4 regions of the Anaerobacillus sp. CMMVII genome follow, and region 1 is predicted to be linked to each of the others. Evidence: riboswitches for the same ligand, from Rfam matches in the RefSeq annotation. Region 1 holds a riboswitch; each other region holds the start of a gene.

What was found. Region 1 has a riboswitch for thiamine pyrophosphate ahead of H1D32_RS12505 (acetylornithine deacetylase). Riboswitches for the same ligand answer to the same signal wherever they lie in the genome.
Region 2: another riboswitch for thiamine pyrophosphate. It lies ahead of thiT (energy-coupled thiamine transporter ThiT); the one in region 1 lies ahead of H1D32_RS12505 (acetylornithine deacetylase).
Region 3: another riboswitch for thiamine pyrophosphate. It lies ahead of H1D32_RS01810 (thiazole synthase); the one in region 1 lies ahead of H1D32_RS12505 (acetylornithine deacetylase).
Region 4: another riboswitch for thiamine pyrophosphate. It lies ahead of H1D32_RS08945 (Ykof family thiamine-binding protein); the one in region 1 lies ahead of H1D32_RS12505 (acetylornithine deacetylase).

What each region holds. Positions count from the first base shown of each region.
Region 1 is NZ_JACEHK010000009.1:4,238-12,535, reverse strand. Features, by position in the region: gene H1D32_RS12535 (S8 family peptidase) at 1-1,114, shown strand, start outside; gene H1D32_RS12530 (DNA adenine methylase) at 1,254-2,381, shown strand; gene H1D32_RS12525 (protein NO VEIN domain-containing protein) at 2,433-3,194, shown strand; gene H1D32_RS12520 (VanW family protein) at 3,247-3,750, opposite strand; partial or broken gene H1D32_RS12515 (aldo/keto reductase) at 4,294-5,271, shown strand; gene H1D32_RS12510 (hypothetical protein) at 5,620-5,985, shown strand; TPP riboswitch at 6,181-6,282, shown strand; gene H1D32_RS12505 (acetylornithine deacetylase) at 6,403-7,689, shown strand; partial or broken gene tenA (thiaminase II) at 7,692-8,298, shown strand, end outside.
Region 2 is NZ_JACEHK010000016.1:46,591-54,888, forward strand. Features, by position in the region: gene pknB (Stk1 family PASTA domain-containing Ser/Thr kinase) at 1-660, shown strand, start outside; gene H1D32_RS20345 (PASTA domain-containing protein) at 753-1,730, shown strand; partial or broken gene rsgA (ribosome small subunit-dependent GTPase A) at 1,785-2,665, shown strand; gene rpe (ribulose-phosphate 3-epimerase) at 2,667-3,311, shown strand; TPP riboswitch at 3,320-3,428, shown strand; gene thiT (energy-coupled thiamine transporter ThiT) at 3,657-4,205, shown strand; gene H1D32_RS20365 (thiamine diphosphokinase) at 4,205-4,834, shown strand; gene spoVM (stage V sporulation protein SpoVM) at 5,127-5,207, shown strand; gene rpmB (50S ribosomal protein L28) at 5,343-5,531, opposite strand; gene H1D32_RS20380 (Asp23/Gls24 family envelope stress response protein) at 5,862-6,224, shown strand; gene H1D32_RS20385 (DAK2 domain-containing protein) at 6,328-8,004, shown strand; partial or broken gene H1D32_RS20390 (DegV family protein) at 8,022-8,298, shown strand, end outside.
Region 3 is NZ_JACEHK010000001.1:323,917-332,214, reverse strand. Features, by position in the region: gene groES (co-chaperone GroES) at 1-137, opposite strand, end outside; gene H1D32_RS01825 (CPBP family intramembrane glutamic endopeptidase) at 591-1,304, shown strand; gene H1D32_RS01820 (YdiK family protein) at 1,305-1,496, shown strand; gene thiH (2-iminoacetate synthase ThiH) at 1,719-2,825, opposite strand; gene H1D32_RS01810 (thiazole synthase) at 2,938-3,711, opposite strand; TPP riboswitch at 3,793-3,903, opposite strand; gene H1D32_RS01805 (MDR family MFS transporter) at 3,977-5,398, opposite strand; gene H1D32_RS01800 (redox-sensing transcriptional repressor Rex) at 5,673-6,308, opposite strand; gene moaC (cyclic pyranopterin monophosphate synthase MoaC) at 6,487-6,981, opposite strand; gene H1D32_RS01790 (ABC-F family ATP-binding cassette domain-containing protein) at 7,377-8,298, shown strand, end outside.
Region 4 is NZ_JACEHK010000004.1:87,077-95,374, reverse strand. Features, by position in the region: partial or broken gene H1D32_RS25375 (energy-coupling factor ABC transporter ATP-binding protein) at 1-487, opposite strand, end outside; partial or broken gene H1D32_RS25370 (ABC transporter ATP-binding protein) at 635-1,177, opposite strand; gene H1D32_RS08950 (ECF transporter S component) at 1,232-1,762, opposite strand; gene H1D32_RS08945 (Ykof family thiamine-binding protein) at 1,991-2,593, opposite strand; TPP riboswitch at 2,818-2,922, opposite strand; gene H1D32_RS08940 (YjcZ family sporulation protein) at 3,266-3,358, opposite strand; partial or broken gene H1D32_RS08935 (Rpn family recombination-promoting nuclease/putative transposase) at 3,701-4,602, shown strand; gene H1D32_RS08930 (hypothetical protein) at 4,811-5,062, opposite strand; gene H1D32_RS08925 (YecA family protein) at 5,084-5,761, opposite strand; gene H1D32_RS08920 (hypothetical protein) at 5,743-6,303, opposite strand; gene H1D32_RS08915 (SEC-C domain-containing protein) at 6,559-8,298, opposite strand, start outside.

The DNA.
Region 1 (8,298 bases):
GTTTGCGATGGTTTTGTTGTTTGGAATGATGTTCCCTTCAGCAACGATTTTTGCAAACGATGCAACTACAGACGAATACTTAGTTCAATTTGATGGGAATGTTGAAAGAGGTATACTTAAAGCATTTGGCGTAAGTAATAATGAAGTTTTACACACTTTTACACTTCTTTCAGTCGTCTCATTAAAACTAACTGAGCAACAAGCAAAAGGGTTAGCAAATCATCCCAAGATCAAAGGTGTAGAAAAAAATGCAGCAGTTCAAGCACTTGGGCAAACCATTCCTTGGGGTGTTCCAAAGGTTCAAACCCCAGAAGCAAATAATCTTGGATATACTGGAAATGGACTGAAGGTTGCCATTCTAGATACAGGTATCGACAGAAGTCATCCAGATTTAAATGCCAATGTAAAAGGCGGTTTTTCTGTATTTACGGACTCAGCCAACAGCGATCCATATTATGACGGTAGTGGCCATGGAACACATGTCGCTGGAACAGTAGCCGCTGTTGACAATGATTTTGGTGTCGTTGGTGTTGCCAAGAATGCAGATTTATATGCCGTGAAAGTATTAAATAATAGTGGAAGTGGCTCATATGAAGGAATTGCCAAAGGGATTGAATGGTCAATCCAAAATGGCATGGATATTATTAATATGAGTTTAGGCGGATCGTCAAGCTCTTCAATTTTAGAACAATTTTGTAATCTTGCTTACGCGGAAGGTATTCTAGTAGTTGCAGCAGCTGGTAATAGCGGTAACAGCGGTGGACGTAACGATAGCGTTGGCTATCCTGCAAAATATAATTCGGTTATAGCAGTAGCTGCTATTGATCAAAACGAAAGACGCGCTAGTTTCTCTAGTACTGGTCCAGCTGTTGAACTATCGGCACCAGGTGTAAGCATCCTAAGTACTACTCCAAACAATAGCTACGCTTCTTACAATGGAACATCAATGGCATCACCACATGTTGCTGGGGTTGCAGCGCTTATTTGGGAGGCGAAACCAAACTTAACAAATGTACAATTACGACAACTTCTACAACAGACATCAAAGAACCTTGGACTGTCTAGTCAATACGGCTATGGCTTAGTGCAAGCAGCAACTGCTATACAATATTAAATGTAAAAGGATGAGTTTTCCCATTTCGATGGGAAGCTCATCCTTTTTCGCTTTAGCAAAAATAGATACAACTACCGATCTTTTATAGTAAAATGCTATAATAGGAACAAAGTTTAGTAGTAGCAGGAGGAAAACTATTTTGGTAAAACCGTTTGTTAAGTGGCCAGGAGGGAAAACAACTGAGCTAGAAATCATTCATAAGTACATGCCTCTAACCATCAATAATTATATCGAACCTTTTTTAGGAGGAGGCGCTTGCCTCTTATCATTAAAAAAAGAACAATATAAAAAAGCATTTGCGAATGACTTCTCAACTGAATTAATCTCCTTATATAAATTAATTAAAGAGCATAATCAGAATTTTAAACAATATTTATTAGACATTTGGGATTTATGGTGCTATATCGGAACCTATTCAGACCATCATTACAACGAATTAAGAGAACTATATCGACGTTACAAAAGCGATGAAATCACAAAAGAAGACTTAAAAATAGAACTCGATCAATTGGTGGACCGAACCCGAACAGAAATTGAGCTTGCCATTCCCGCTACATTAGGGATTGATCGAGAAGTCTTAATCACAGAGCTGAAAAAATCAATACTTTCTAAATTCAACAATACAAGGAATAACGAACAAAAGAAAGGTGATTTGCCTGAAGAGGATTATCAAAAAAACCTAGAAGCGAGTATTCGTGCTAGCGTTTATACGTATTATCGTCATTTATATAATGAAAGAGCGACATATCAGATTAGCCATGAATTGCACATCGCTTTATTTTTCTACCTAAGGGAATTTTGTTACTCATCCATGTTTCGTTATAACAAAAGTGGAGGCTTTAATGTTCCCTATGGTGGTGCATCCTATAATAGCAAAGCCTTCATAAATAAAATCGAATACCTTTGGAATTCTGGCCTACAAGAGATTTTAGATCGGACAAGCCTATTTAATTTAGATTTTGAACAGTTCTTTGAGAATATTAGTATCGATGAACATGATTTCATCTTTTTAGATCCACCATACGATAGCGATTTCTCAACGTATGCAGGAAATGCTTTCGCAAGTAATGACCAAGAGCGCCTAGCGAATTACTTACTTACGAAATGCAACTGTCGTTTTATGCTGATCATAAAAAATACTGATTTTATCTATCAGCTCTATAACAAACCAGGAATTAATATTATCGGCTTTGACAAGGCATATAGTGTAAGCTTCATGGATCGAAATGATAAAAAGGTCGAACATATTTTAATTACTAATTACTAATTACTAATTAGTCATTGTTGCGTGAAGTTTTTTTACGAAGGGGGAATTGAATTGAGTAACTTCAGTGAAAAAGAAATCCTTTCAGTGGCCATTAAAATGTTAGAGGAAGTAGGAGAGATGTCGACTACTGAGCTGAAAGAAGCACTAATGGAGGAAATGAACCCAAGTGGAAATGATTTAGAAATAAATCAAAATAGAAACGATACAAAATTTGAACAAAAGGTGCGGAATATGGTTTCCCACCGGGATCATAATGACCTACTAAAATATTGTGAGTATGAGCGAAAAGGAAAAAATGGATTTTTACGATCTAAAACTGTCATGAATTTCCCTTATGAAGAAAAACAACAACAAGAAATTCAAAAACGAAAAGAAAAGAAGAGGAAGTTTCGAGCCCGAAAACTAAATTTTGACGAGATTAATGCTAGAAATAAAAGCATTGGCTTAAAAGGTGAAGTGTTTGTTCTTCAACATGAAAAAGATAGTTTGAATACTGAATTGGCTGAAAAGGTTATTCATGTATCTCTCGAAGAAGGGGACGGCGCTGGCTACGACATTCTTTCTTATGATGCAAATGGTAACCCGAAGTTTCTTGAAGTCAAAACAACGACAGGACCAAAGAATACGCCATTTTACCTATCTGAAAATGAAAAGGCATTTATCGAAGTATATAAAGAAGAAGCAGAAATCGTTCGAGTATATAATTTCCAAGAAGCATCGGGAAAAGGCGACATTTATCGTTTAAACGGAAAAGATTTCCTTAATCAAGTAACGTTACAAGCAATTGCATTCAAGGTTACCCTAAATGAATAAGCAAAAAAAGCGGTAGCCACTCTTGTGGCTACCTTACTTACTTTTAGAGATATTATAAAGGACTTTCGATTGGTGCATTGGGTACATTCCTAGATTTGAAATTGATTACGTCTGAGGAATGAATTGTAATGAGGAGTGAGCCCCCATAAACTTTTGCTCGAATTAAGAGTGGTTGATTATGGATATTTTTAAAAGAAAAATCAGCACCGTACCAACTTACTTGTGCATCCCGTCCTGGCGGTACATAAGGAACACGTTTACTGTGGGAATAACGTTGTACGATTTGTACTCCTGCACGGTCAACAGCATTGAACAAAGTAGAGGATACTTGGCAAATTCCACCACCAAAGTCTCGATAAACTCTCCCCTTAATAATAACCGGAGCAGGTAAATAGCCTTTCTCAAACGTTCTTTGCCCTACAACCTGATTAAAAGAAAAGACCTCTCCTGGAAAAACAACATGATTGTTAATAGCTTCAGAAGCCAGTTTGATATTTTGAACCCTTCCTTTCCTTCGCTGATTAAAATAGGTTATGTACTGACCAATTTGTTTCACACGAATATTTGCAAGTAATTCACTATCAACCTTAGGATAAATAGGAATGGTCGGAACAGAAATTTTTGTTGATCCTTTGCTATAAAAGTAGGTGTAAAAGTCATTTAAGAATGTTTGGCGATCAAGTTTATGACCTAGTTGCTCATCAACAACACCGCCGTAATCATCAATCCAAGCATTAATTGGGTCTTTTTTTATTTGCTGATCAAGTTTATCTAAAAATTGATCAACTTTTTCAACATCTATGACTGAATTACCAAGTATGGAGTGAAATTCAGAACGATTGACACTAGCAATCGTTTGCCCTTCAAAGAAATCAAGACATTGTCAGATACATTGAGTGTTTGAACAAAAGCAAAATAAGTGCAATACAAGCATATTTCATATTCAGAAACTCCTCCTAGTTTTAGTATGGGTAGGAAGAGAGCTTTTCATGAATTTTTATGTAAATTGAAAAATCTTTATCGTTTTCCTAATAATAGAAATCTATCATAGAAATGTGTATAATGATGTCCTAAGGTTAGCAACATAGGAGATGAGTGAATGAAAGTTATACCATTACAGCAGGCGACAAATTACATCTAGCAGACTTGTCTTTGGCTGCATGGGGTTAGGTGGCGGCTGGAACCAAAATCCGATATCAGAAAACGATATTTTACATGCTGAACGTGCCATTGATGCAGCACTTTCGATTGGGATTACCATGTTTGATCATGCCGACATTTACACGTTCGGCAAAGCAGAAAAAGTGTTTGGTGAAGTGTTGAGACGCAATCCAAAACTAAAGCAAAAAATGGTTATTCAATCAAAATGTGGTATTCGGTTTCCAGAAGGGGAAATTCCAAATCGGTACGATTTTTCTAAAGACCATATTATCAATTCCGTAGAAGGAATTTTAGACAGATTAGGCCTTGAGTAGATTGATATCCTATTATTACACCGACCTGATCCGTTAATTGAGCCCGAAGAGGTTGCCGAAACGTTTGAGCAATTAAAAAATTCAGGGAAAGTGACCCATTTCGGTGTCTCCAACATGAACGTTGCCCAAATGAAGCTATTACAAAGTTATTGTACAAGTCCACTTGTCGTCAATCAGCTTGAAATGAACTTACATAAACTTGATTGGCTTGAGTCAGGGGTATTAGTGAATCAAAAATCCGGCACACAATTTAACTTTTCTGAGGGGATAATTGAACATTGCTGCTTAGAAAATATTCAAGTCCAAGCTTGGGGAGCATTAGCCAAAGGAATTTATACAGGACGCGAAAAGGAGAATCCGACAGAAGCTTACTTAAAAACAAAACAGATAGTTGAGGAACTCGCCATTCAAAAAGAAACAACAAAAGAAGCCATCGTCCTTGGTTGGCTCATGCGACATCCTGCAATGGTTCAGCCAGTTATCGGCACCTCAAACGAAGATCGGATTAAAAAATGTAAAGATGCAGCAATGCAAGCAGAACTCATGACAAGATAGAGTGGTACTCCCTTTATGTCGCGTCTCGTGGCGAGCTAATGCCTTAAAGAAAGATTTTAAACACACTAAAATTTAGTGTGTTTTTTGTAACTAAACTCGGATAAAGACGACTATATTTTAAAATAGAAGTATAATATGTAATTATCTGATGTCTCTCACGACAATTTCACATGCATTTATTCTATAGGTTTTCTTTTTTCCGTCATAGGAGTAAATGTCACCAACTGCAAGATCGGGGGGATGCCGATTTACGTAGCCAATTTCAGAAAATCAAACGGTAGAAGGAGTGAGGGAGTTTGTTTTCTATTTTGTTACTACCTATTTTTATTATTGCATTCATTTTTTTACTTACTGCGGCAGGGATGAAAGGAAACTCAGAAAGAGGGGGAGAAGACATGATTAAAAATGTTTATATTTATCTAGTGTTATTTGCTACCTTAATGATGACTATAGGTGGAAGTGTTGCCGCTTTTATGGCAGTGGCTGATATCGTTGCCCCAACACCTTATTATCAATCATTTGAAGAATACAAGCGGTTTGGAGGACCTGGGTTTGAAAAGTCTCCAGAGCAACCAGCTGAAAAGTTAACCGAAGAAGAATTACGAATCAGTTATGATATGATGGTGAACTCACAGAAAGAAAATGAAATTGAACGCGCAAAAAATAATTTAGTAAAAAGCTTTGGCTGGATTATCATTCCACTTCCAATTTTCATCTACTTTCAACGTCGTTTAAATCGTAATAGTAGTACAAAAGAATAGGGGAATCGGGGTATGTGACTAGGAAATTCTAGTCACATATTTTGATTAATGAACTTCCTAATATATTATTTTCGCACTACATATAGATTGATATCACTCGGTTAAGGTAATGCAGTTGAAAAACTTTATTGAAAAAAGATCTCAAGTATGATAGAAATAAATAGTAATAGTTACTAATTCTTCAAAACTACATAATTACCACTCTAGGGGTGCTTTTATAGCTGAGAGAGACTGATGTCTTAACCCTTAAAACCTGATCTAGGTCATACTAGCGGAGGGAAGAAGTGCGGATACATATAGTTGGCGAGCTTATTTTTGCCTAATTATGATTGTCTATCTAAACCACTTCTTTATTGGAAGTGGTTTTTGTTGGCTATTTTCTTTTTGTTTTACATGATTTCCGAAAGGACTGATGAAATGCCAGAAAAGCTTAATCTTGTATTAGAGCAGATTGATGTACGCAAACACGAACTAATTGAGTTAACAAAAACACTAATTTCATTTAAAACGCCGGCACCACCAGCACGAAATACGAAGGAGGCTCAGGAATTCATTGCCGACTTTTTAAAAGAGATCGACTTTGACATCGATATGTGGGATGTCTATCCTAATGACCCAAATGTAGTAGGGACATTAAAAGGTACGAATTCTGCTACACATAACAGCTTAATTATTAATGGTCATATTGATGTCGCAGAAGTAAGTGAAGATGAAGCATGGAATAAAAGCCCTTTTAGTCCTTATGTAAAAGATGGTGCTATCATTGGTCGTGGTGCAGCAGATATGAAGGCAGGCTTGGCTGGTGCATTATTTGCCGTAAAACTATTACGAGAAGCTGGTATTTCCTTCCCAGGTGATCTCATTTTTCAGTCTGTCATTGGTGAAGAGGTAGGGGAAGCAGGGACATTACAGTGTTGTCAAAAGGGTTACAAAGCTGATTTTGCGGTTGTTGTTGACACAAGCGATTTGCACATTCAAGGTCAAGGTGGTGTGATTACTGGGTGGATTACGATCAAAAGTAATCAAACGTTTCATGATGCAACAAGACGAAACATGATTCATGCAGGTGGTGGCCTTTTCGGTGCAAGTGCAATTGAAAAAATGATGAAAATCATTTCAGGCTTGCAAGATCTTGAACGACACTGGGCTGTCACCAAAAGTTATCCAGGATTCCAACCTGGAACAAACACTATCAATCCAGCTGTCATTGAAGGTGGAAGACATGCAGCGTTTATCGCTGATGAATGTCGCCTTTGGATTACCGTACATTTTTATCCAAATGAAACCTACGAACAAGTAGCAAAAGAAATTGAAGATCATGTTTTACGTGTTGCCGAAAGTGATCCGTGGTTAAAGGAAAATGCACCTTTTTTTACTTGGGGAGGCACATCAATGATAGAAGAGCGTGGTGAGGTATTCCCTTCCTTAGAAGTTGATCCATCTCATCAAGCTGTTCAATTATTAGCTACCTCTCACGCAAATGTCTCTGGGAAAAAAGCGGAAATTGATGTTTCACCAACGGTAACTGATGGAGGCTGGTTAGGAGATGCGGGAATTCCAACCGTCATTTATGGACCCGGAACACTTCAGTACGCTCACTCAGTGAATGAACAAGTGTCAATCGATCAATTGCTCGAATTTACAAAAGTATTAGCGAAATTCATTTATAGCTGGACCAATACGAAAAAAGAAGGAGCTGTGTAACCATGAAGTTTAGTGAACGATTATATCAAGAGCTACAACCAATCTGGCAAGCAAATCACACTCACCCATTTGTACAAGAGATGGGTGCTGGGACACTACCAAAAGAGAAGTTCCGGTTCTACATGATTCAAGACTATTTATACTTAATCGATTACGCCAAATTATTTGCTCTTGGGGCAGTCAAAGCGAGCGACGTTCGGACGATGGGGCGCTTTGCTAGTTTGTTAGATTCCACATTAAATGAGGAAATGTCCTTACACCGCCAATATGCAGAAAAATTCGGAGTAACTGAACCGAGCTTGAAAATGCGGATCCTTCCCCAACAACTCTGGCCTACAGCCATTATATGTTGCAGGTAGGGCAAATGGGACTTTAGCAGCTCTTGTTGCAGCCTTACTACCTTGTATGTGGAGCTACTGGGAGATAGGAAAGGAACTTAATAAATTCCTGGCGCTAGCGAACACGAGTTATATGGTGAGTGGATTAAAATGTATAGTTCTGACGAATTTGGTCAACTTGCGATTTGGTGTATCGAACTCCTCGATGATCTCACAACTGGCCTTCCAGAAAAAGACTTAAAGAGATTAGAGGAAGTCTTCCTGAACACTA
Region 2 (8,298 bases), on a different contig from region 1:
ATGGAATATGTGGCTGGTTTAACCTTAAAACAATTAATCCAACAAAGAGGCTCATTGCCGATTCAAGAAACCGTTAATATCATAATGCAGATTTCGTCTGCTATTGCTCATGCCCACGAAAATCATATTGTCCATCGTGACATTAAGCCTCACAACATCTTAATAAGTGAGAATGGTGAAGCGAAAGTAACTGACTTTGGAATTGCAAGAGCAATGACATCTGCTACAATTACACACACGAATTCAGTCATGGGTTCTGTTCATTACCTGTCTCCCGAGCAAGCTCGTGGTGGGTTGGTAAATGAAAAGTCTGATATATATTCCTTAGGAATTGTCTTATATGAGATGGTGACTGGTAAAGTCCCATTTTCAGGAGATACAGCTGTTTCTATTGCAATTAAGCATTTACAAACAGAAGTTCCTTCACCAAGAAAGTTTAATCCGACATTGCCGCAAAGTATTGAAAATATTATTTTAAAAGCTACAGCGAAAGACCCTTTTTACCGGTATGCGAATGTTAGGGAACTAGAAGATGACTTACATACGGCTTTAAACCCTAATAGGATGCACGAAGAGAAATATTTAGTCCCACATGATAACGAAGATGTAACTAAAGCAATACCAATTATTAAGAAAACCATCCAGTCGATAGTGACTTAGAGCAAACGAAAGTAATCAAACCTAGTGGTACGAGTAGTCCCCCACTAGAAAAAGAACCACCAAAGAAGAAAAAGAAAAAGTGGGTCTTTGCAATGTTCCTTACATTTTTTCTTTTACTAATATCAATCGGTGCAGCTTTTGTGATTGTTCCAAAACTCCTTCACGTTGATGAAGTTCTCATTCCTGAGGACTTAGCAGGTATGGAGTACAGCGAAGTGTATGAAGCATTAACTGCACTAGGTCTAACTGTTGAAAAAGAAACAATGCTCCACGAAGAAATCCCGGAGGACCATGTTGTTAGGACGAATCCTGAAGGGGGGCGTACTGTAAAAGTTAACTCAATCATCACAGTATACGTAAGTGAAGGTAAAGAAAAAATAGAAATGGTAGAAGTTACAGAAACAGATAAGGAACAAGCTCGTAGAACGTTAATTAGACTTGGGTTTAAAGAAGAAAATATTGAGGAAGTCCCTAAAGAGTCAGATTCCATAGAAAATTTAATTATCGAACAACTACCATTACCTGGAGAAAAAATTGTTCCAGAGGAAACGGTTGTCATCTTAACCTATAGTATTCCTATGAAATTCAGCTTGGAAAATTTACATGGTCTCACTCGTCTAGAAGCAATTGAACGTTTAAATAACCTAGGATTAAACATCGATGTTAAAGAAGAGTACTCGGATCGAATTCCGGAAGATCATGTCATTGATCAGAAGCCAGCTAGAGAAACTATTGTACAAAAAGGAACGACTGTGACAGTGATTGTGTCACTTGGGCCAGAACCTGAACCGCCACCAGAGCCTATAAATACAGTAATTGTAGCTCCGGTGCCATTATCTCCAGAAGATGAAATGGCTGGAATAGAATACCCAGTTATTATTACCTATCGGGATTCTAATGTAAGCGAGCATACTCTTTTTGTCGAAAGAAACATCAGCAAACTAACAGAATTTCGTGTTCCTGTGACCATTAACCCCGGAGATAAAGCTGAAGTAATCAGGTATATTGCTGGTGAGCAATACGGTGATCCGATTATCCTAACCTATGAAGAGGCTTTAGCAAATCAATAAGGATAAAGTCGCCTGTTTTCGTTTCGATTCATGAAAGTAATTAAGGAGGATGCAATGCCTGAAGGAAAGATAATTAAAGCGCTGAGTGGATTTTATTATGTGGAAAGTCATGGAGAAATATATCAATGTCGTGCGAGAGGAAATTTTCGCAAAAAAAAGCTGACTCCTTTAGTGGGGGATATAGTTAATTTTGAGGCTGAAAATAAAACAGACGGTTATATTTTAGGGTTAAAGGATCGGTTCAATGAATTAATCCGTCCCCCTATTGCGAATGTAGAACAGGCAATTTTAGTTTTTTCAGCCATGGAACCAAAGTTTAGTACTCTTTTATTAAATCGCTTTTTGGTTCATATAGAATCAAATAATATTGAAGCCATCATTTGTGTCAGCAAAATTGATTTATTGAAGCCTGAACATCGTGATGAAATAAATCAATTTATTACCGACTACAAAAACCTAGGTTACACTGTATTACAACGTCAATATACATGGAAGAGCTAATTGAAGAAGTTAGACCATGGCTAGATGGTAAGACGAGCGTTTTTGCAGGGCAATCAGGTGTCGGTAAATCTTCTTTACTAAATTCGTTGAAACCTGAGTTGGAAATTGAAACAAATGAAATTTCTTCCCACTTAGGAAGAGGTAAGCATACGACAAGGCATGTCGAACTGATCCAAATTGGTACGGGTTTAGTTGCCGATACACCTGGTTTTAGCTCTTTAGAATTTGCTGATATTGAAGCAGAAGAACTGTCTGACTGTTTTCCGGAGATGAGGGAAAGAGCGCAGTTTTGTAAGTTTCGAGGCTGTACCCATTCATCCGAGCCTAAATGTGAAGTCCGTCAAGCTGTTGAAGCAGGGGAAATTACCACCTATCGATACCAGGATTATTTAAGCTTTTTAGATGAGATAAAACAACAAAAACGGAGGTACTAAGATGATTAAGATTGCACCGTCAATCCTATCTGCAGATTTTGCAAAACTGGGAGAGGAAATCAAAGATGTTGAAAGAGGAGGAGCGGATTATATTCATGTTGATGTCATGGATGGCCACTTTGTCCCAAACATAACCATTGGTCCACTGATTGTCGAGGCGATTCGGCCAATAACAACATTGCCATTAGACGTTCACTTAATGATTGAAAACCCTGATTTATATATTCCACAATTCGCGAAAGCAGGGGCGGATATTATTACGGTTCATGTAGAGGCATGTACACATTTGCATCGGACAGTTCAATTAATCAAAGAACAGGGAGTAAAAGCTGGCGTTGTTCTTAATCCAGCTACTCCAGTTGATACCCTTCAACATATTATTGATGATGTGGATATGGTGTTGCTAATGACAGTGAATCCAGGTTTTGGAGGACAGAAGTTTATCAAGCAAGTACTTCCGAAAATTTATGCGGTCAGTGAAATGGCTAAGTCAAAAGGATTATCAATAGATATTGAGGTAGATGGTGGAGTCAATGTTGAGACAGCAAAGCTTTGCGTTGAGGCTGGGGCCAATGTATTAGTTGCTGGTTCTGCTATTTACAATGAAGTGGACCGAGCAGCAGCAATAAGAGCAATTAGAGGGTAATAATAAAGTTTAACCACAAGGGGAGTCTTAAGAAGGACTGAGAGGGAACGTAGTGCCGTTCTGACCCATTGAACCTGTAAGTTAGTGCTTGCGTAGGGAGTGGAGGTTATATAAGTTAACTCAAGTAAAGAGTGTATTTCCTCAAAAGTATACAATCCTACCAATACGTTGAAACTAATCGTAATTTGCCGTGGGATTTTAGACCAGTAAGGGGAGCACTTATTACTTGAGTTATTTTTTTGATCAATAGTTTGAGCTAGTAGTAGAATGAATGATGATAGAGTTTCAATTTTTATTAAGAAAAAAACTACTTGGTATTAATTACATTCAAAGAAGAGGTGTTATATGAAAAGGCCAGTTTTACATCTTACTGAAATTGCCATGATGGCAGCATTAGCAATTATTTTAGATTTTGCTTCAATTAAAGGATTTTGGGGTTATGGTGGCTCTGTCTCACTAGCGATGGTACCAATATTACTCATGGCATATCGTCGTGGATTATCGGCAGGTTTAGTTACCGGTTTTATAGTTGGGGCTATCCAAATGTTTTATGGATATTACTTCCATCCAGTGCAAATATTTTTAGACTATGCGCTTGCTTATACTGTTGTTGGTTTTGCAGGAATATTCAGCTTTTCATCGACGATGTCGTCAACAAAACGTATTTTCGTCATTGTTGGAGGAGTTTTCCTAGGTTCTTTCCTTCGTTTTATTGTTCATTTTATCTCAGGTGTAGTTTGGTTTGGTAGTTTTGCTCCAGAAGGAATGAACGTTGTCTGGTATTCCATCATATATAATACATCATATATGCTACCTGCATTTTTACTATGTGCCGCTGTTTTAGTTCTGTTGTCTAATACAGAACCAAGACTACTTCAAGGAAATCAAAAATAATGAAGAACATTAACATTGTGGCAGGGGGACCTTTTTCAAGTCTCCCTGTTTTACGTCTCGACTCAAATGAAATTTGGATAGCTGTTGATCGTGGATTAGAACATCTATTGCGCTACGACATCGAACCTGATTATGTCCTAGGTGATTTTGATTCGGTGTCACCTAAATTAATGAATAAGATAAGACAACAACGTTTTAAACAATTTCCTGCCCAAAAGGATGAAACAGACCTTGAGCTAGCTATATCCTATGCATTAAAGGAGAAGCCGGATATTATTAATGTTTTTGGTGCAACTGGTGGTAGATTAGACCATGGACTAGTTAATTTGCAGTTGTTATTAAGAAGCATTGATCGTTCCACTACAGTATTTATGATCGATAATAAAAATAAAATCACTTTAAAAAAACCAGGTATGTACTCGATAAATAAAAGTGAATACAAGTACGTGTCATTTCTTTCGTTTTTTGAAAAAATTGAAGGATTAACCTTACAAGGGTTTAAATACCCTTTAACTCTTGCAACATTAGAATGTGGTTCAAGTCTATGTATTAGTAATGAATTAATTTTGGATATCGGTACTTATTCGTTTTCCTCAGGCATATTAATAGTGGTAGAAAGTTGCGATTAGACAAACTATCAAGGTTATAAAATGAATTGTATAAAAATAGGCTTAAGTCTAGCGAGAAGTGAGGAATGAATAAATTTAGAAGTACTTGTAACTTTATGAATTTCATAATTCAATATTTTCGCTATCTAGTTGATATAGCTCAGTTAAGGTAATTATGAAATTCACTCAACTTAGTAAAAAAATAGGTACTATTTCAGAAATGCTGAATATACTTATTAATAACTGAGGACTTTTAATACTTTATTCATTTGTAGTGCCGTAGACGACAAACTCATGTCGAGGAGGGAAATTTATGAAATTTTATACGATTAAGCTACCTAAATTTTTGGGTGGATTTGTAAGGGTGATTTTGAATTCATTTAAAAAAGGTTAACAAAAAAGCACCACGTAGGTGCTTTTTTGTTTGCGCTATGGAAATAATAAATTTTACCCGGGTAAAATTTAAGTTTTAAGTATAAGAAAAACGAAGGCCTTCGCCAATAAAATTGACTACAAGCCGTTTTTCAAATTATACGCGTTCAACTTTGCCAGATTTTAAAGCTCTAGCAGAAACGTATACACGCTTTGGCTTTCCATCTACCATAATACGTACTTTTTGTACGTTTACGCCCCACTTACGCTTTGTTTTGTTCAATGCGTGAGAACGTTTGTTTCCTGTACGAGCTTGTCTTCCAGTAATTACACATTTACGTGCCATGATTGCACCTCCTTGTAAACCATGAGATGACACTCAAATTCATCTTATAAATACTTGATAATATTAGCATAGTAAAAAAAAGATTGCAAGGGGTTTTAAAATAAATATCAAGGGAAGATACTTGACAGCTATATCGAAAAAGATATACTCATAAAAGTAAATGATTTATTAGGAATAGGAAAACCTTAGAATAGGACAAAAATGTCAACGTGGAAAAAGTAGCAGATGACAAATACGCATTTTAATAACAGTTTTCTTTTAAATTGTGGGTAATTATAGTAAAATGTGATTAGCCATGAAGTACACTCTAAATAAAGGGGGATATCGATCGTGTCAATTAAAATGAAAACACAATTAGGTGTAATTGATGTTGCAAAAGAGGTTGTAGCCGTTATTGCTGGTGGTGCTGCAATTGACTGTTATGGAATAGTAGGTATGGCCTCACAGAAACAACTGAAAGATGGACTTAACGAGCTTTTAGGTAAAGAAAACTTTACTAGAGGTGTAGTTATTCGTGAAGAAGAGGATGAAATCCATATTGATATGTATATTATCGTTAGCTATGGAACAAAAATCTCTGAAGTAGCGCATATGGTTCAAACAAAAGTGAAATATCAGTTGGAGCAAATGCTAGGTTTAACTGTAGATTCAGTTAACATTTTCGTTCAAGGAGTTAAGGTTACAAACCTATAGGGCATGTTCAAAATGAGGACAACGAAAGGCTAGAAAAAAATCTAGAGCTACGTTACCGAACTTTTGAGCGTCCTCTACTAGTATATGTTAAGGAGGAACATGAGTGACACTGAAGAGTTTAGAGGCTGAAAAATTAGCCCAAATGTTTATAGAAGGTGCAAATAATTTAACGAAGAATGTAAAGCTTGTTGATTCGTTAAATGTTTTCCCAGTTCCAGATGGTGATACAGGGACGAACATGAATTTATCGATTACATCTGGCGTAAAGGAAGTACAAAAACAAGTTCCAGAACACGTTGGCAAAGTAGCAGGCGCTTTTGCGAAGGGTCTACTGATGGGAGCAAGAGGTAATTCAGGTGTAATTTTATCTCAGCTTTTTAGAGGGTTTTCCAAGTCTGTTGAAGGCAAAGCTACGTTAAATGGAAAGCAATTTGCTGATGCTTTTGGAGCTGGTGTTGATATGGCCTATAAAGCAGTTATGAAACCTGTGGAAGGAACGATCTTAACTGTTGCAAAAGATGCAGCAAGAAAAGCGCAGGATGCTGCCAAACGTTCTGATGATCTTATTACAATCATGGAAGCTACCCTTCAGGAAGCAAGAGCTTCGTTAGAACGCACACCAGATCTATTACCAGTATTAAAAGAAGTAGGTGTTGTTGATTCTGGAGGTAAAGGCCTAGTAATTATTTATGAAGGCTTTTTAGCAATAATGAAAGGTGAAAAGATCATTAATCTGGTCCAAGAAACAGCTTCAATGGATGATCTAGTAAAAGTACAACATCACAATGCTCAAAGTCATATGGCCACTGAAGATATCGAATTCGGGTATTGTACAGAAGTAATGGTTAAATTTGAGCAAGACAAGCTTGAACAAAATCCTTTTGATGAGCAAGCTTTCCGAAATTTACTCGATAACCATGGTGATTCACTTCTAGTGGTGTCAGATGAGGACTTATTAAAGATACATATTCATGCTGAACAACCTGGTGACGTAATTACTCATGCCCAAAAATACGGTAGTTTAATTAATGTCAAGATTGAAAACATGCGTGAACAACATACTCATCTGTTAGAAGAAACAAAAGCCGTTTACGAGGAGAAACCAGAACCGAAGAAGGTACTTGCTGAATTTGGTATCATCACCGTGGCTATGGGGGACGGTATTGCAAAAATGTTTAAGAGCTTGGGGGCTGGAGTTGTCATTGAAGGTGGACAAACCATGAATCCAAGTACTGAAGACTTTGTAAAAGCCATTTCTGATGTTCATGCCAAGAAGATTATCATCTTACCGAATAATAGTAATATTATTATGGCGGCAGAGCAGGCAGCTTCAGTTGTTGCAGAAGAAGTTGTTGTTATTCATTCGAAAACAGTTCCACAAGGACTTGCTGCACTGTTGGCATTTAATCCAGGATCTGATCTTGAAACGAATGCAGAAGATATGAGAGAAGCGCTAGCAGCTGTCAAAACTGGACAAGTAACATTTGCTGTCCGCGATACTAGTTTAGACGGTGTTGAGATTAAAAAAGATGATTTTATGGGAATTGCAGAAAAGAAAATTGTCTCTTCTGGCCCAGATCGCCAAACTGTTACCGAAGAATTATTAAACAATTTACTTGATGAGGACTCGGAGATTTTAACAATCATCCGTGGTGAAGATACAACAGAAGATGAAGTAGAACAACTTGTCGCTTTTGTTGAAACGCATTATGCGGATGTAGAGGTTGAGGTTTATGAAGGCAATCAACCACTGTATTCCTACATTTTTTCTGTTGAATAAGACTAAGGAGGATGCATATGGCCAAAGTAAAAATTATTACTGATAGTACTGCTGATATTCCCAAAACGATTGCTGAAGAATTAGACATAACAGTTGTTCCTTTAAAAGTTTTATTCGGTGAAGACACTTTTGAGGACGGTATTGACATTACCGCGTCAGAATTCTATGAAAAGTTAGCGTCATCTCCAGTCAGTCCAACAACTTCTCAACCAACACCATATCAATTTGAAGAGGTTTATCAAGAAGCTGCCAGAGAAGAAGACACCCAAATCATTTCTATCCACTTATCTTCGA
Region 3 (8,298 bases), on a different contig from region 1:
CGTCCAGAACCTACAGCAACAACACGGCCCTCTTGTGGCTTTTCTTTCGCTGTATCAGGAAGTACAATCCCGCTAGCAGTTTTTTCTTCAGTTTCAACTTGTTCAATCACAATACGATCACCTAATGGCTTTAACAAGGAAAACAACCTCCCTCATCGAAATGATTTTTAGTTGTTAGCACTCAAACAGTATGAGTGCTAACACAATTCCTATAATAATCATTTCAATTCTATTTTGCAAGTATTTTTAATAATTTTTTTAGAAAAACTTGGCTTTTTCACCCTAAAGAAAATCGACTAAAAGTAACATGTCTTGTTGAAATTTACAGAAATATGTACATTCTCTTTATGGTAAAAGTTAGCTTTTCTTAAACGATCATGAAAGATAGTATTAGAAAAATTATCCTTCATTACTTTTGACTTTTTGGAGTATATTTATACAGAGCATTTTTTTATATTTCTTCAGAGGTTCTAAAACAAAGAAATGTGGATTCTATGGTACAATGTAGGATGGAAAATGTGGAATTTGAAGTTACACAAGCCATTATATTCTACATTCTGAATTTTACATTTTAAAAAGGAGTTTTTGTATTGACGAGACGATATTGGTTAGTCCTACTAACTTACATTTTGATGCAATTATCTGCAATTATCGGTGTACCTGTTTTAATGTTAATGGGAATGGATAAAAACCAAATTCCAGGAGTTTGGACGATCTTCAGTTTTTCGGTTGGTTTTATCTTAATTTTATTTCTATTAAGACAAGACATGGCAGAACGTCATTTGAATCAGGAACGCAGCTCAAAAAGTGATGCAATTGTTTGGTCAATTGCCGGAATTTTCATGGCTTTTATGGCCCAATATGTTGCAGTACTTATTGAGATTTCTGTATTTGGAATTGAGCCGGGTTCTGAGAATACCGAAATGATTGTTGAATTGGCGAAAGCCACGCCTGCACTCATGTTAGTAGTCGCAGTTATTGGTCCTATCTTAGAGGAAATCATTTTTCGAATGATTATTTTTGGTAGCTTATATAAACGATTTAACTTTTGGATCGCTGCGGTAATTAGTTCAGTCATCTTTGCTGCTGTTCATATGGATTTTGAACACCTGTTAGTTTATACATTTATGGGAATTGTCTTTGCTTTCCTTTATGTAAAAACAAAACGAATTATCGTTCCGATTATGGCCCACGTGGCATTAAATAGCTTTGTCATGATCGTACAGGTTATTTTTGGAGATCGTCTAATGGAACTTCAAAGAAAACTAGAGGAAATGCAAGGCTTTATTGGAGGACTACTATAAATGAGATCACCATTATTTTGGGGTACCGCCTATCTTTTAATGGGAGCTAGCTTTGTCTTCTTTGCCATTCAGCAAAGAGGTCGAACTGGCGAATGGGACCTCTTCACCATTGCCTTAATGGCTATCGCTACATACGACTTTGTGATAGCAATCCGGTACTTTACGTTTAAACCAAAAGCACAAGATAAATAGGGAAAGCGAACCTCGCGTTCGCTTTTTTTTACAATTAAAGGGTCTCAATATTTAATTTTACTTGAAGTGCCTCAACGCATTTTTCTTTTCATTCCACTAGAAATATCGGACTTATATCTCTTTAAAACAACAAAAAAACGGAGTAATATTCCATACTCCGTTCGTTGCTTATCTTTTCCCTTTTTTATTTAGGTTTAAGCTGTGAACTCTCCTCCACACCTTTTACACTAATAGCTCCCAATCCTTCAACACTGGCTGGTAGCCTTTATCTCGTATCATTTGTTGAACTTCTGCTAATGATCGTTCATCTGAGATTTCAAATTGTGCTGTACCAGTATCACATTGTGAATAGCCACCAACCTCAGTACTAGCACCTGCTGACATCTTCGTGACACCTAAGTATATAAGATTGTCTCTCAATTCTTGAGGTTCCCTTGTCGATAATGTAATTCCTGCTCGCGGTAAAAATAATCTAAATGCTGTAATCGCCTGAACAAGGTGACGATCCTCGACAATAGATCTTGGTTGATAGTCACCAAGATGTGGACGAATTCTTGGTAAGGATAAACTGATTTCTGCATCTAAATATTTTCTTTGCAAGTATCTTGCGTGCATAGCTGCAAAAAAGGCTTCTTTTCTCCAATCATCAAGACCTAAAAGAGCTCCAACATTAATTTGGCGAATGCCTGCTTCACACCCACGCTCAGGGGTATCCATTCGATAACGATAATCACGTTTTGGACCTTTTACGTGAACAGATTTATAGATTTCTTCATTATATACTTCTTGATAAACGGTAAGGCCGTCTACCCCCGCTTCAGCTAACTGTTTATATTCATCAGTATCTAAAGGGTTAATTTCAATAGCTACCGATGGAAAATACTTTTTCAGTACTTTCACAGCCTCAACAATATATGAAACAGGCGTAGATGTTTTGGACTCACCTGTTAACACTAAGATGTGCTTCAAACCTAGGTCTGCTAATGCTTTCGCTTCAACTTCAATTTGTTTCATTGAGAGCTTGCTACGTTGAAATTGGTTCGTCACACTAAAGCTACAGTAAGTACAAAGGTTCACACAATGGTCAGCAATATAAATTGGGTTAAAAAGTAAAATGGTTTTTCCAAAATGCTGAACTGTTAATTCATGAGCTTTTTGAGCAATATCCTCTAATAACCCTTCAGCCGCGGGTGATAACAGCACAAGTAAATCTTCAGGGGTCATTCGTTGCTTTGCCAAAACTCTCTTAACATCTATTTCAGTAAAGCCTTGAAAATAACTCTCAAAAGGCAATTCCTTTAACTTTTCATATTCATAATAAAAACTCACGGTAAAACCCCTCCCTAGTTTTGAGTTATGAGGGTTGAGTTATGAGTTATTTTAGGCTTTGCTTCGAAGCATTCCGGTTCACAACTCTTAACTCTTAACTCAAACCTGCAAATTATATTGATAAAAATCCTGTCAGTGGTGATGACGCTCTTGCTTGTCTAGCTACACTTCCAACTCCTGATAGATAAGCTGTTCGGCCTGCTTGAACTGCTGCTTTGAAGGCTTCTCCCATCGCTACTGGGTCACCAGCCGTTGCGATCGCTGTATTGACTAATACTGCGTCTGCCCCCATCTCCATTGCTTCACAGGCTTGAGATGGTTTACCGATCCCGGCATCAACGATTACTGGCTTTTCGCATTCTTCAATTAAGATTTGTATTAACTCTTTTGTTTTTAGACCACGGTTTGTGCCAATTGGTGCTCCTAGTGGCATAACTGCCGCAGCTCCTACTTCTTCTAACTTCTTTGCTACCATTAGGTCAGGACTCATGTAAGGTAAAACAATAAATCCTTCACTTGCTAAGATTTCCGTTGCTTTAATTGTTTCATAGTTATCTGGCAATAAGTATTTTTGATCTGAGATTACCTCAATTTTTATCCAGTTACCCATGCCCGCAGCGCGAGCAAGTCTTGCAATGCGAACCGCTTCTTCTGCTGTTCTAGCTCCTGAAGTGTTAGGTAAAAGAATCATCTCTTTTGGTATATACTTCATGATGTTTTCTTGGCTTGTTTGAAAATCAACACGGCGCATCGCCACAGTTATTACTTGTGATTTTGAGGAACTAATTACCTCTGGAATGAGCGCATCGTTATTAAATTTACCTGTTCCGATTAATAATCTACTATTTAGCTCTACTCCACCAATATTCAATAAATCTTTTGCCATTTTTTCTCCTCCTAAGGGTTGTTTTTAAACATGAAAAAAGCCACATCATCTAGATGCGGCCTTAAAGACATGTAAAGATCAAACTTACAATCACAGTCTTCCCTCCGCTGGCATGATCCAGATCAGGTTCACGGTCTGTGACGGAATAGTCATCCTCTCAGCCTAGTCCTCTAGGCTCCCGTAGCTGTAAAACATATTATTTTGTTTATCATACCATAGTTTTCAAAACTTTCTATACTAAATCGTTTTGAAATTAATATTTTTCCTACGCCGATAATGTTGTTTTACGTTCTTGTTTTTCAGAAGCTCTGCCTATTAGCAAACCTAGTGGTATCGTTAGAATGGCGATTACCCCTAAAAGCAAAAACCCTTCATTAATCGCTTGTAAACTTGCTTCTTCCATTGTCCCGACATTAGGAAATACTTGCACTTTACGAACCTCATAATAGATTGAGATAAAGACGATCCCTAGAGCTGAACTAATTTGCCTTAAGACGTTGTTCATTGCTGATCCTCTAGAAATAAATTTTTCTGGAATGGCATTCATTCCGGCAGTTGTCGCAGGCATGGTTGAGAAGCCTTGACCAATTCCTCGCAGTGCCATGAGTAAGAAAATCATAGCTAAAGAGGTTTCCATTGTTGTAAATCCTAAAGCAATTGTAGGGACAGCGATCATGACTAGACCACTAGTAACAACAAGTAATGGTCCTTTTCGATCGAGAAGTCGGCCTCCAATGGTCATAAATATGCCGGTGAAAAGCGCCGCTGGTAAAAATACTAGGCCTGTGACTACCGGCCCTAACCCGTACACATGTTGAATTAATAAAGGTATTAGAAAGATTCCTCCGAATAACGCTAATGAGGTTGAAATTGAAATCCAGACACTATATGTGTAAGCCTTGTTTTTAAAAATTGATAAATCTAATAATGGCTGCTCTTGATGGTTTTCAATTTTTACGAAGAGATATAGCGAGACTATTCCAATAATTATTAATGTAAGATTTAGAGGTTGTATTAGATGCTCTATTGCTGAAACTCTCCCTAATGCATATAGGATTGCTCCTACTCCCACTGTTACTGAAGCAAATCCCCATTTATCGAAGGTAATTCCTTGGACTCTGTTTGTATTTTTTAAGTACATTGCACCAATCAAAATTCCTAAAGCCCCTGTTGGTACGTTAACTAAAAAGAGCCACTGCCAACTGCCAGATTCAATAATAAATCCACCAATCGTAGGCCCAATCGTAGGCGCCATCATCGCTGCAACGCCCCAGATACCTGTGGCAAGTCCCCGCTCATGTCTTGGAAATACTTCAAAGATAAGTGCCATTGATAATGGCATCATAATTCCACCAGCGATTCCTTGAATGCCCCGGAAAAATATAAGGGAACTAAGGTCCCAAGAAAACGAGCCTAAAATAGAGCCGATGATAAAGATTACTAAACCGCTCAAATAAAGCTTTTTCTTTCCGAATTTATCTCCTAAGTAGCCGGTTAATGGCATGGTTATTCCCATCGTTACCATGAAGATTGTAATTACCCATCCGGTAGCTACCGCATCAGCTTCAAATACCTTCATCAAATGGGGAACTGCCGGATTTAACATGCTGTTGTTTAAAATAATTGTAAAAGTTCCTAATAATACTGCTATCACTACAAGCCATTTTTCAGGAAACAATTTTCTCATCTGTAGAATCCTTTCGTTTTTCGAAATATATTTTTAATCATACCATGAAAAATGAAATTTTAGTATAGAAGGGTTTAATAATCAAGGATTTTTTTACCAGTCATTTATAAAGAAGAAAAAACCCTAACTATCAGATTTACAATACTGAAGGTAAGAGTAATTGGATTGAACGTCTTTGTTATCTCCGTAGCCAAATTGATTCTATAATAAAAAAGGGTTACCACTGTTTAGACATGTGATAACCCTTTCATTGTATTTCGTGCAGGTACGACTCTTACATTGGATAATGCTTAAGAAAATAAATTAATGACTGAAGTTCAACCGATAGATCAATATGATGAACTCGGATGTTCTTTGGTACTGATAGTCTGGCTGGTGTGAAATTCAAAATTCCTTTTATACCACAAGCAACCAAACGATCTGCTACCTTTTGAGCAACGGATGACGGTACAGTTAATATCGCGACTGAAATAGAAGAGTCTAAAACTTTTTCTAAATCATCTAAATGATAAATAGGAACGCTTCCAAGCTCAGTCCCGACTTTATTTTCATCGACATCAAAAGCTAGTTCAATTCTTGTACTATTATTCTTTGAGAAATTGTAATGCAAAAATGCTGTCCCTAAGTTTCCGACACCGATTAGTGCGACATTCGTAACCTCATCCTGGTCTAATGTTTTTCTAAAAAAGGTTAATAGATAATTTACATTGTATCCATACCCCTTTTTCCCAAGTGCACCAAAGTAGGAGAAATCTCGACGAATCGTTGCTGAATCTACTTTTACGGCTTCACTTAATTCCGAAGACGAAACTCTTTGCTTCCCAGACGCTTGTAAATTTTCTAAAAATCGATAATACAAAGGCAACCGTTTTGCCGTTGCTTGAGGAATTTTCGTTTGATCGATATTCATTTTTCTGCCTCCAACCTGTACCTTCAACTAGATAAAGGGCAAAACAAAATCAATGGTTTAGGTGCTCATCCCCACTAATGCAAATCCTCATTTTCTATGTTTCATTGTTTACCAATTCACAAATCCTTGCTAATAACTCCCGGTTTTTCCCCTTTAGTCGGTACAAATGTTAATTGTTTTAGTCTACACTTTTCTCTCTTTTAAAATCTCCGCTTTTTCCACCTGTTTTTTCAACTAAGTATGTAGGTCCAATAACCATTCCTTTATCAACAGCTTTGCACATATCATAAACCGTTAAAGCAACAGCAGAAGCTGCCGTTAAAGCTTCCATTTCAACTCCTGTACTTCCCTTTGTTTTTACTTTTACGTAAATATTAAGCTTGTGATTGTCGTCTTTTGTAGACCAATCAAAGGTAACATCCACGCCTGTTAATGCTAGTGGATGACACATTGGGATCCAATCAGCCGTTCTTTTCGCAGCCATGACTCCTGCAACCTGAGCTACGCCAAGAACATCCCCTTTGCCCATGGATCCTTCTTTAATTTTTGTATAAATTTCTGCACTTACTTCAACACTAGACTTTGCTAAAGCTGTTCGAACCGTCTCATTCTTTTCAGAGATATCGACCATTTTTGCGCGTCCTTGTTCATTAAAATGAGTAAACGATGACATTTCAAATGTCCCCTTTCAATTCATTACAAATATATTGTACACCATTTTGTCAAATTTGTAATCGTTTCATAAATTGTAACGAAAATGAAATAATTCTCTTTTTTTAAGGGCTCTTTTCAAGAGTAATTCAATTTATAATCCATATTTGGTGTCTAAAGCCTTCAAATGTTAGAAAGGCTTCCCCGATAACTTAATATCTCTTCATTACTAGCTGTCTTAATGTTACTATCTTGAGGAAATAGCACTTACCTAATATTATTATCCATTCAACCGACGTTTGTTTTTTGGGGGATAAAAGTATTATTTGCTTGTCCATATTTGATTACGGTACACTAACGGTATGATTATAATTGTTTGTGCGTTAGATTGCTACTTAATGTTAGGGATGATGATAAATGATACTTTTACAATGCGTTCAATTGACAAAATCGTTTGGTGCTGAACCAATATTATCGAATATAAAATTAGAAGTCCAATCAAAAGATAGAGTGGCGATTGTTGGCCGAAATGGTGCCGGAAAATCGACGCTATTAAAAATTATTGCCGGAAAACTCTCCTATAATTCAGGGGATATTATTATACCTAAGGACGTTACTTTGGGCTACTTAGCCCAAGATACAGGCTTGGAATCTACGAAATCAATTTGGGATGAGATGCTTGCTGTTTTTGAACCACTAATTAAGATGGAAAAAGAGCTTCGAAGCTTAGAAACAAAAATGGCAGATCCCAATTGTATTAATAATGAAAAAGTATATGAAAAGTTATTATCAGATTACGATCTTCTTTCAGAAACCTTCAAAGAAAAAGGTGGTTATAAATACGAAGCAGATATCCGTAGCATCTTATCTGGCCTTCACTTTTCTGATAAAGACTATTCTACAAAAGTATCAACGCTAAGTGGCGGGCAAAAAACCCGACTTGCTTTAGGAAAACTTCTATTGACTCGTCCTGATATTCTCATTTTAGATGAACCGACAAACCACCTAGACATTGAAACACTTTCTTGGTTAGAACAATATCTCCTTCATTATGAAGGTGCAATTTTAATTGTCTCCCATGACCGCTATTTCTTAGATAAAGTGGCTAATGTGGTATATGAAATCTCAAGAACGAAAACGACAAAGTTTTCTGGGAACTATAGCTTTTATCTAGACGAAAAAGCGAAGCGCTACGAAATTGAAATGAAGCAATATGAAAAACAGCAGGGTGAAATAGAAAAACTTCAAACGTTTGTCGAACGCAACATTGCAAGAGCCTCGACAACCAAGCGAGCCCAGAGTCGGCGGAAGCAACTCGAAAGAATGGAACTCTTAGACC
Region 4 (8,298 bases), on a different contig from region 1:
ATTTCCTTTCGCATTTCTCTCTCTGACCAAGATTCATACTTTTTATTTAGGAGAAAACGTGATCCTGACTTGTTTTTAATATTCCAGCGATTAATTGCAATAATGTTGATTTCCCTGCACCGTTTTGGCCGACAATTGCCACTAGCTCTCCTCTAGCTAACGATAGGCTGATATCGGTGAGGATCGACTGTTTTCCCCTTGAGAAGGAGACATTACAAAGAGATAAAACTTCGTCAAAATTATCACCAATTTGATCAAGAACTAAATTAGATTTTTTTTCTTGGATAAAAATTGATGGCTTTCCTATCTTTTGAAGCCAGGTTGCTAAATCTTTTTCTGACAATGGTAAGTCTTTTACGGCACTCGATCCATTGTCTGTTGCTAATGTACTAATGACGGTTTCTACAACCTTCGGAATATGAATACCCTCGTTCTTTAATAGACTTATTCTATTATAGAAAATTTCTTGAGGTGTCCCTTCTGCCATTAACTCGCCTTCTGAGTTAATCGCAAGCACTCTGTCTGCCATTGGAAGCCAATCATCCAAATGGTGCTCAATTATCAGTAAAGCAAAATTACGCTCTTCTTTTAACTGCTTCAAGATTTGGGTAAATTCAAATCTTGAAGCAGGGTCTAAATTAGCTGTAGGCTCATCTAAAATTAATAATGTCGGTTCTAATAAAAGGACAGAAGCAAGAGCGACTTTCTGTTTTTGACCACCAGACAGTTCATGGATCGGACGATATTTTACATCAATCAAGCCAACGAGCTGTAATATATCATCAATTTTTTTCTGCATTTCTTCTCGAGGTGTATTAATATTTTCTAACGTAAAAGCTAGCTCATCTTCTACCGTAACCATACAAAACTGACTTTCAGGATCTTGAAACACGACACTAATTTCTTGATTTATGGCTCCTTTTTCAAATTCATGCAAAGGTGTCCCCTTATAATGAATTTCGCCTTCAGTCCAGCCTTCAATTACATCAGGATAAAGACTATTTAGACATAATGCCAATGTACTCTTCCCTGATCCACTTGGGCCAATTAAGAGAATCGCCTCATCATCACCAATCGTAAATGAGAGGTTTTTTAGTAAAGGTGCCTTGTTCGCTTCATAACCAAAAGAAAAATCATCCAGTTTTATGAGAGCTTGACTATGATGCTTTCTGCTCACGTTTTGTTTGCCATTCCTTTCCTAATGCATAACTTCTAAGTACTCCTGTATCAGCTAACTTTCACTAATCCATTTTCCTAGTAAACCAGCCAATACCGCTCCACTAATAACACGAACAATAAACATAGAAGTTAGTAATGGCATAGCTAATGCTAAAAATCCAGATCGGTAAAAGCCCCATCCAAAACTAAACACAGCAGCGCCGATTCCGGCAGCGACAAGTACCTTCGTAGAATAATTACGATATTTTGTTGCTGCAAAGGCTGCTTCTGCTCCTAGTCCTTGAAGAAATGCTGCGACAATTAACAAAGGTCCCGCTGGTGAGCCAAGAAGCACTTGTACTCCACCGGCAATCGTCTCAGAAATCAATGCAGCTCCTGGCTTTCGAATGATATATGCGGTAATGATCGAAACAATAAACCAAACTCCAAAAATAACTTCATAACCAAATGGGCCTAATCCGAATGGTGCTAATACATTCGTAAGAGCAGTTCCGAATAAGAAAAACAATAAGTAAATAACAGCGAAAACAACTCCAAGAATAGACATTAAAACAATTTCACGTAAATTCCATTTCATTTCCATTTATAAAAACTCCTTTTTATTAGGCTCTTTTCTAAAACATTGTTGCTATTTAACCTCAAATAATTGAAAAAATCCCTCAAAATAAGATTATCACCCTATAAATTGAGTAAGAAAAGAGCACTAGTTTACTAAATAAGTAGTGAAATTTTAGTAATTATGTGTAAAAATCCGGCTTTTGGGATTTTTACGAAAGCAACATACTTTAGCGAAAACAGCCTTTTATTATGATTATTTATCTTTTTTCGATGGACTGTTCGCTGATATTACTGCTGTCATCGTTACATGGCTACGCTCATGTGTTTTTGCTGCATTAACAAAGGATTGCTCTAATGTATAGAACACATCATGAACATCCCCATCTAACCTGGAGGCATAATGTACTCCTTTTGTAAATGTTCCAATTTCTTGTGCATGTGCACATTGATCGATAATTACTTGCATGTAGTCTGGATTATTCATCGGATAGAGAGCAAATTGTGTTGCCACTTCTATCGATTCTTCTTTCGCCTTTTCCTCGTTAAGGCGTACATCGTCTTCAGACATATACGTATCTCCTGCAGTATCTCCAGGACAACCAATAGAGAATGTTCCATTAAATACTACATGAACCCCTGTTTTCGCTGCATGAACAAAAATTGCTTTTGCCACATCAAAAACATGCTCACTTCTTCCACGAATACATGTACTTACATCATCCGTTTCCGACCAAACCTTAGAACTGTCCACTTCCTTTAATGCTGTTGTAATAACCTCGACAAAATTATCAGTCATTGGATATATAGAAAAACGACACCCTACAATTCTACTTATTCCACAGCTTAATCCTTGCATAAAAAATTCCTCCTCTTTTTATCGATTAATCTATCAACATATGTAGTGACACACCCCTCATAAAATAAGAGCAAAACAAGTCGATGGAACGAGACAGCTAACTGTTAGAAGAAGATATCCCAAAGCAAATTCTCCTTTTACAAAACAAAAAACTGCATCTCCCGAAAGAAGATGCAGTGAATAATCATCGATTGGAATTACCGTCTTTTAAAGATAGGAATCCAATAAATTCACATGCACTTCCTCACGCTAGTATTACCTAGATCGAGTTTTAAGGGTTAACAGGTATTTCATCCTGCCTCTCAGCTAATGCACCCCTAGTGCGTCACAGACATATATAGTTTCTCTGATTTTACCTCTTTATTTTGTTTTTGTAAACAATGAAGAAGCGTGGGGACGGTTCTGCTGCTTCCTTCGTTTCGCTAAACGAAATAAATTTAGAAAACTTCCTTGTTCTCAAGTGAACTGCTTTAATTTTATTAATACCTCGCTACATTATAGCGGTCTCATTCTGGTTCTATCAACCTATACAAAATTTCTATCGACTTTTCGAATTTGGAAGAGGGATAGACCTGTCCCCTTCCTCTTCTTGAAGGATAGCATAGTTTGTCCGTATATATATGGAAATCAGAGAAAAGAGCCAACACACGAGTGTTGACTCTCTACCAATGCTTAGTAACCAACGTACGCTGTACCAATGATTACTAATAAAATAAACAATACAAGGATTAACGCAAATCCTGCACCTGCATAGCCTTTGCTCATGAGTGCCACCACCTTCTCAGAGATTGTGGGGTAACCCCAATATACAAACTATGTAGCTTTATTTTTTTTGTATAGTTATTTATCCTAATTGTTCAAAAAACTTTCAAAACTGGTTTCTTGCTTTCTTCGTTTCACTAAACGAAAGAAACATGAGAACTGTCCCCATGCTTTTTATATTAAAATACTATAGCGATAAAAGTTTAAGAAGCGCGGGGACGGTTCTGCTGCTTCCTTCGTTTCGCTAAACATAGGAAGCAAGAGAACCGTCCCCGTGCTTCCCCCTTTACGAACGTTTGTTTTTACTTTATAATTAGAACAAACGTTCTATTAGAGGTGAGGATATTGGAAACTCAAGAAAGAAATGATCATGACCGTTGGTTCAAAGAGTTAATTACCACTTTTTTTGAGGAGTTTATTCTAGCATTTTTCCCGGACGTATATGAACACCTAGATTATCAACACATCACTTTTTTACAACAAGAAGTTTACACCGACATCTTAAAAGGTCGCAAAGGTGCAGTTGACCTTCTAGCTGAAACAAAATTAAAGGGTGAAAATACAATTATTATTGTCCATATTGAAACACAAGCAACCTTTCAGGAAGATTTCAGTGATCGCATGTTTTTTTACTTCAGCCGTCTTTATGAAAAATTCCGTTGTCCAATTGTACCAATTGCTATTTACAGCTATGAAGAAATGAAGGGGGAAATTAACTCTTTTAACATTCAACTTCCATTTAAAGAAGTGCTTTCATTTAACTTTTTACGGTACACCTTAAGCGCAAAATTTGGAGAGAATTTATAAATCAACCTAACCCTGTTGCCCTTGCATTACTCGGTAAAATGGGCTACGATCAAAGTGAAAAGGTCAAAATTAAATTTGAATTTTTACGAATGTTGCTGAAATTAGAATTGGACCCAGCGAAACAAAAATTAGTTGCTGGTATCTTTGAAAAATATCTTAAATTAAGTCCTATAGAAGAACTCGAATTGAATGAACAATTAAAGCAAATACCAAATGATGAGGTGAACCACATTATGGAACTGATGACTTCATGGGAGAAAAAAGGAAAAGCAGTAGGAAAAATAGAAGGAAAGATTGAAGGAAAGATTGAAGGAAAGTTCGAAGCTAAACTTGACTTTGCTAAACTTATGCTGATTAAGGGTTATCCTAGAAAAGAAATACTTGAATTAACTGGGCTAACTGAGGCTGAAATTGAAAAATTAAAGGATCAAATTGAATAAATTAAACCTTTTATAAGATTAGTCTACCTTATCGGTTATCGCCAAGTGTTAAGGAAGCTAGAGAACCGTGTTTCAATTTTCCCCTACAGTACTTTGATATACGAAATAAGAAATCGAAAAATCACAAAGAAGAGGGACAGAGCGACAGCTATACTGCCCCCTTGTCCCCCCTCAGGGAACAAACAATATTGTTCCGTTTTGTTTTCTATTAGTAACAAACATCCTTTATTTCATAATCCTCTGAATGATCGGTTTCACCTGTTGTACAGGTAAAGCACATATTGGAACCAGTTAGCGCTGAACCAATTGCCCAGATGGGTTGTCCACAAGAAATACAAGGTTCTCCTGCCTTTTTTCGTTCCACGGCTGCTATTAGGCTTTCTTTTAGACTCTTTTTATCAGTATTATTATTTGCTTTAACGTGCTTCTTTGCAAATTCTTCAATTGAAATTGGTACCATAAATTTGTCCTCTTAGTCTTTTTATTTCAAACAGCAATTTTTATGTTTTTTTCCACTACCGCATGGACATGGATTATTTCTTCCTGTTTTTGTGTAGTTGCTCATAGGAACAACCTTTCCGGCTTTCGCAGCGATTGGAAAAGCTACTTTAGCTAAAGGTTGTAATTGTTTTTGTCCGATTTGCGAAACCTCATGGGGCGTATGTCCTTTTAACACCCACAAACGGGTGTTATTATATACATTCATCACCTTACCTGTTAGCTCCTGTAAAAAATCCATAGAAGGGATCTCAATCCAGCTTTGTAAATATTGAATAGCCATGGCAGGTTGAGCATCTTTATTAATCATGGTAACTAATTGCCATGCAATTTCATCTAAGTTTTCATTATTCATTTCATAGTAATATTTTAGAAAATCTAATAAATCCTTCATCGCGTGATTTTTTTCAACGTAGTCAGGCTGCCCTGCGGCTAATAATTGTGCTTTGGTAAACGAATAGTAATCGAGACTTGCTCTCATTTTATGTTCTTCAATGAGTTTCTTCTGATCAAACACGCGATGATCCTTCAAACCAGTATAGTTTAAGGAGACTTGTTCGTAATAGTCACTTGCAAATGTAATGACATCCAAAAAGTGTAAGACGTCAAACTCTTCTTTTGTTAGGCCTTCTACCTTCTCTATTAGACTAGACGAGTCCATACATCCATAAAAATAGAGTAGTCCTTGAGTAAGATTAATCCAGGTTGTATTACGTTGGACCTCTTTTGTAGCTTAGGACTATCTATCTCTGAGAAAGCATTCATAAAATCCAAAGGCATAAATAACACTTTATCCCCTAGGTAGTTACCCGGGAACAAAATACTATAATCCTTCAGGGAATTTATTTTTGAAAATGAGAGAGAGAATTTGTTAAGATAGCCAGATTGTTTCACAATTTTCTTTACAAGTTCGTAACGTTCTTTATCAAGATTAGAAATAATATTTTTGTATAGCATAGGTATCTGTCTTGCTAGCTCAGTTGCAAGTTCGTTCTTTTTTAGTGAACTAATGCCTTTAATGTTGTAATTTTTTCGGATGCAATCTAATTCGTACTTTGTTAGACTACTAAGTGCCTCAATTAACGTACATGGAAGCGAAATCTGTTTCCAAGCCAGTTCTTCCATTTTCATTTGTGTTTTCATATTATCTTCCTTCATTCGTTCCAAAGCACCTAATAATGTATTCATTGTTTTTTTATCCATAAACTCACCTCTATTTTTAAAGGGACTGCTTTTCTGTCCTATTTTTCATTAATCGTTTCAAAAGCTTGGACAAGGTATCAATCCCCTTATCCCTTTAACTCCCTTTTTTCACTAATTATATAGCATTACAAGAAATGAGGAAAACCTTAGTTTTTAGGTAGCGGTTCATTGAAAAACGTACATACCAGACGGACAAATTGCACAATTTGTCCACGAAGGGTGTCTGACACCAAAAATTAAGACAGGTACTATAGTTTAATTTCTAACCAAATATCTTTTTCCGATTGGTGGATATACTTGGTAGAGATCAACGATTTGCCAGAGGTTACCCTTCACTAATGCAACTTCTGCATCGAAAATAAAACCTTCTTCCATCCGTTCGCATTCTCTTTCCATTAAAGTAATGGTAAATTGTTTGCCACTTGAAGTAAGTTCAGTTACGATCACGCTATTATTATTTATTTTATTGATTTGAAAAACCCGCTGAACTGATCGATAGTTATCTTTTAGTTTATGAAAGTTGTCAATTTTATTATATTTTGAAAGCTGCTCTTTAAATTCATACGAAATTATTGAGTTTTTAATTTCAATACATTCAAGAAGTTGCTTTTCACAGTTCTGGAATATCTTTGTGACATCTTTACTAGCTTTCATTTTATATTTTTCGTCAAGAGCTTTCGCAAAAGCTTTTAAAACACTTGCAATATCTTTTATTTGAGTTTTACTCATACGTTCAAATAGAGCCATATAGCGGATAGAAATTAGATATTCCCACATCGAGTAATCGAAATCAGCCCAGCTTTTTGCCGATATACGCTCGAGCACTTCACGTAAATCATATAAACTTAATGTATATTTTCGAACAGTAGCCTCACTTTTTCCGCCCGTTTTGTCTTTATAAAACTCGATGATATCTTCTGTATAGAAATTATTTACCGTGTCTGGTGTAAAACCCAATTGCTCTAAAAATGGGATGTCTTCTTTTTGAACAACTCCCCTATTATAAGATGAAGCTTCTGTAATTGTAGTTATTCGATCTGCCCCACCTGTAACAAATCTGGATAATGGTAACCCTAACTGCTTTCGAGCCGTGTTAAAATCAGCGGTAATTTCTACTTTACCAAATTGCGAAAGTATACTTTTATAAAGACTGTATTCCGATTGTTGTAACCACACTTCGGCTTTGCGTTGATTGCCTTCTTCTACTAACTGCCGAATAGAGCGATCGTTAAACATTGGAATGGCAGCATCTAAATCAAGTAATAAACTATTTTGAACATAGACCGAAAAGTACTGTGGAATGTTTTTATCCATTGAGATAACGGAATTGTGAAACTCTGCTTCAAATGGAATTTGTAACGTTTTCTCTTCTTTTTTCAATAGGATAACGTCCAATTTATTTTCGATCGTTTTCCTAAATTCAATAAGCTTCTCTTCCTTCAGCGTATGGAATGTTAATATATTTGCTTTAAGAGAAACTCTTCCATAACCAGTCCCTACATAGATAGGTTGATCAATTTCACTATCTCGGTACTCATTCCAGTCACCAACCCAACTAAATAGCTTCTCGTCCCCGTTTGCTTCGTAATCTCCATATTGTTGTGTTAGAAACGTAATTGCAGCAAGTTTATCGACAACCTCATACTGAATATTGTACTCTTTTATCGTTTTTTCTTTCTTTGGACCTTCTAATTTACTATCTGTTAATAATTCAGCTAAAATTTCGGGGTAGTAGGTCATCATAACTTCATCGCTACTTAAATTAGTACCTTCAATTAATTTACTAATCTTTTTTGCAGCTTGATCAAACTGTTGAGGACCTACCATCACTCTTACACCATTAAAATAATAGTTATGATCAAACATCTCTAATAGCCCCAATGTCCCGTACCATGGGATAGGGTCTGCGACAACTTCTTTTTTATTACAAACTGAAAATGTTTCCTTTGTGAATAGGTCTTTAAAAATGACATATTCTTTAGAAATCTCTACAGC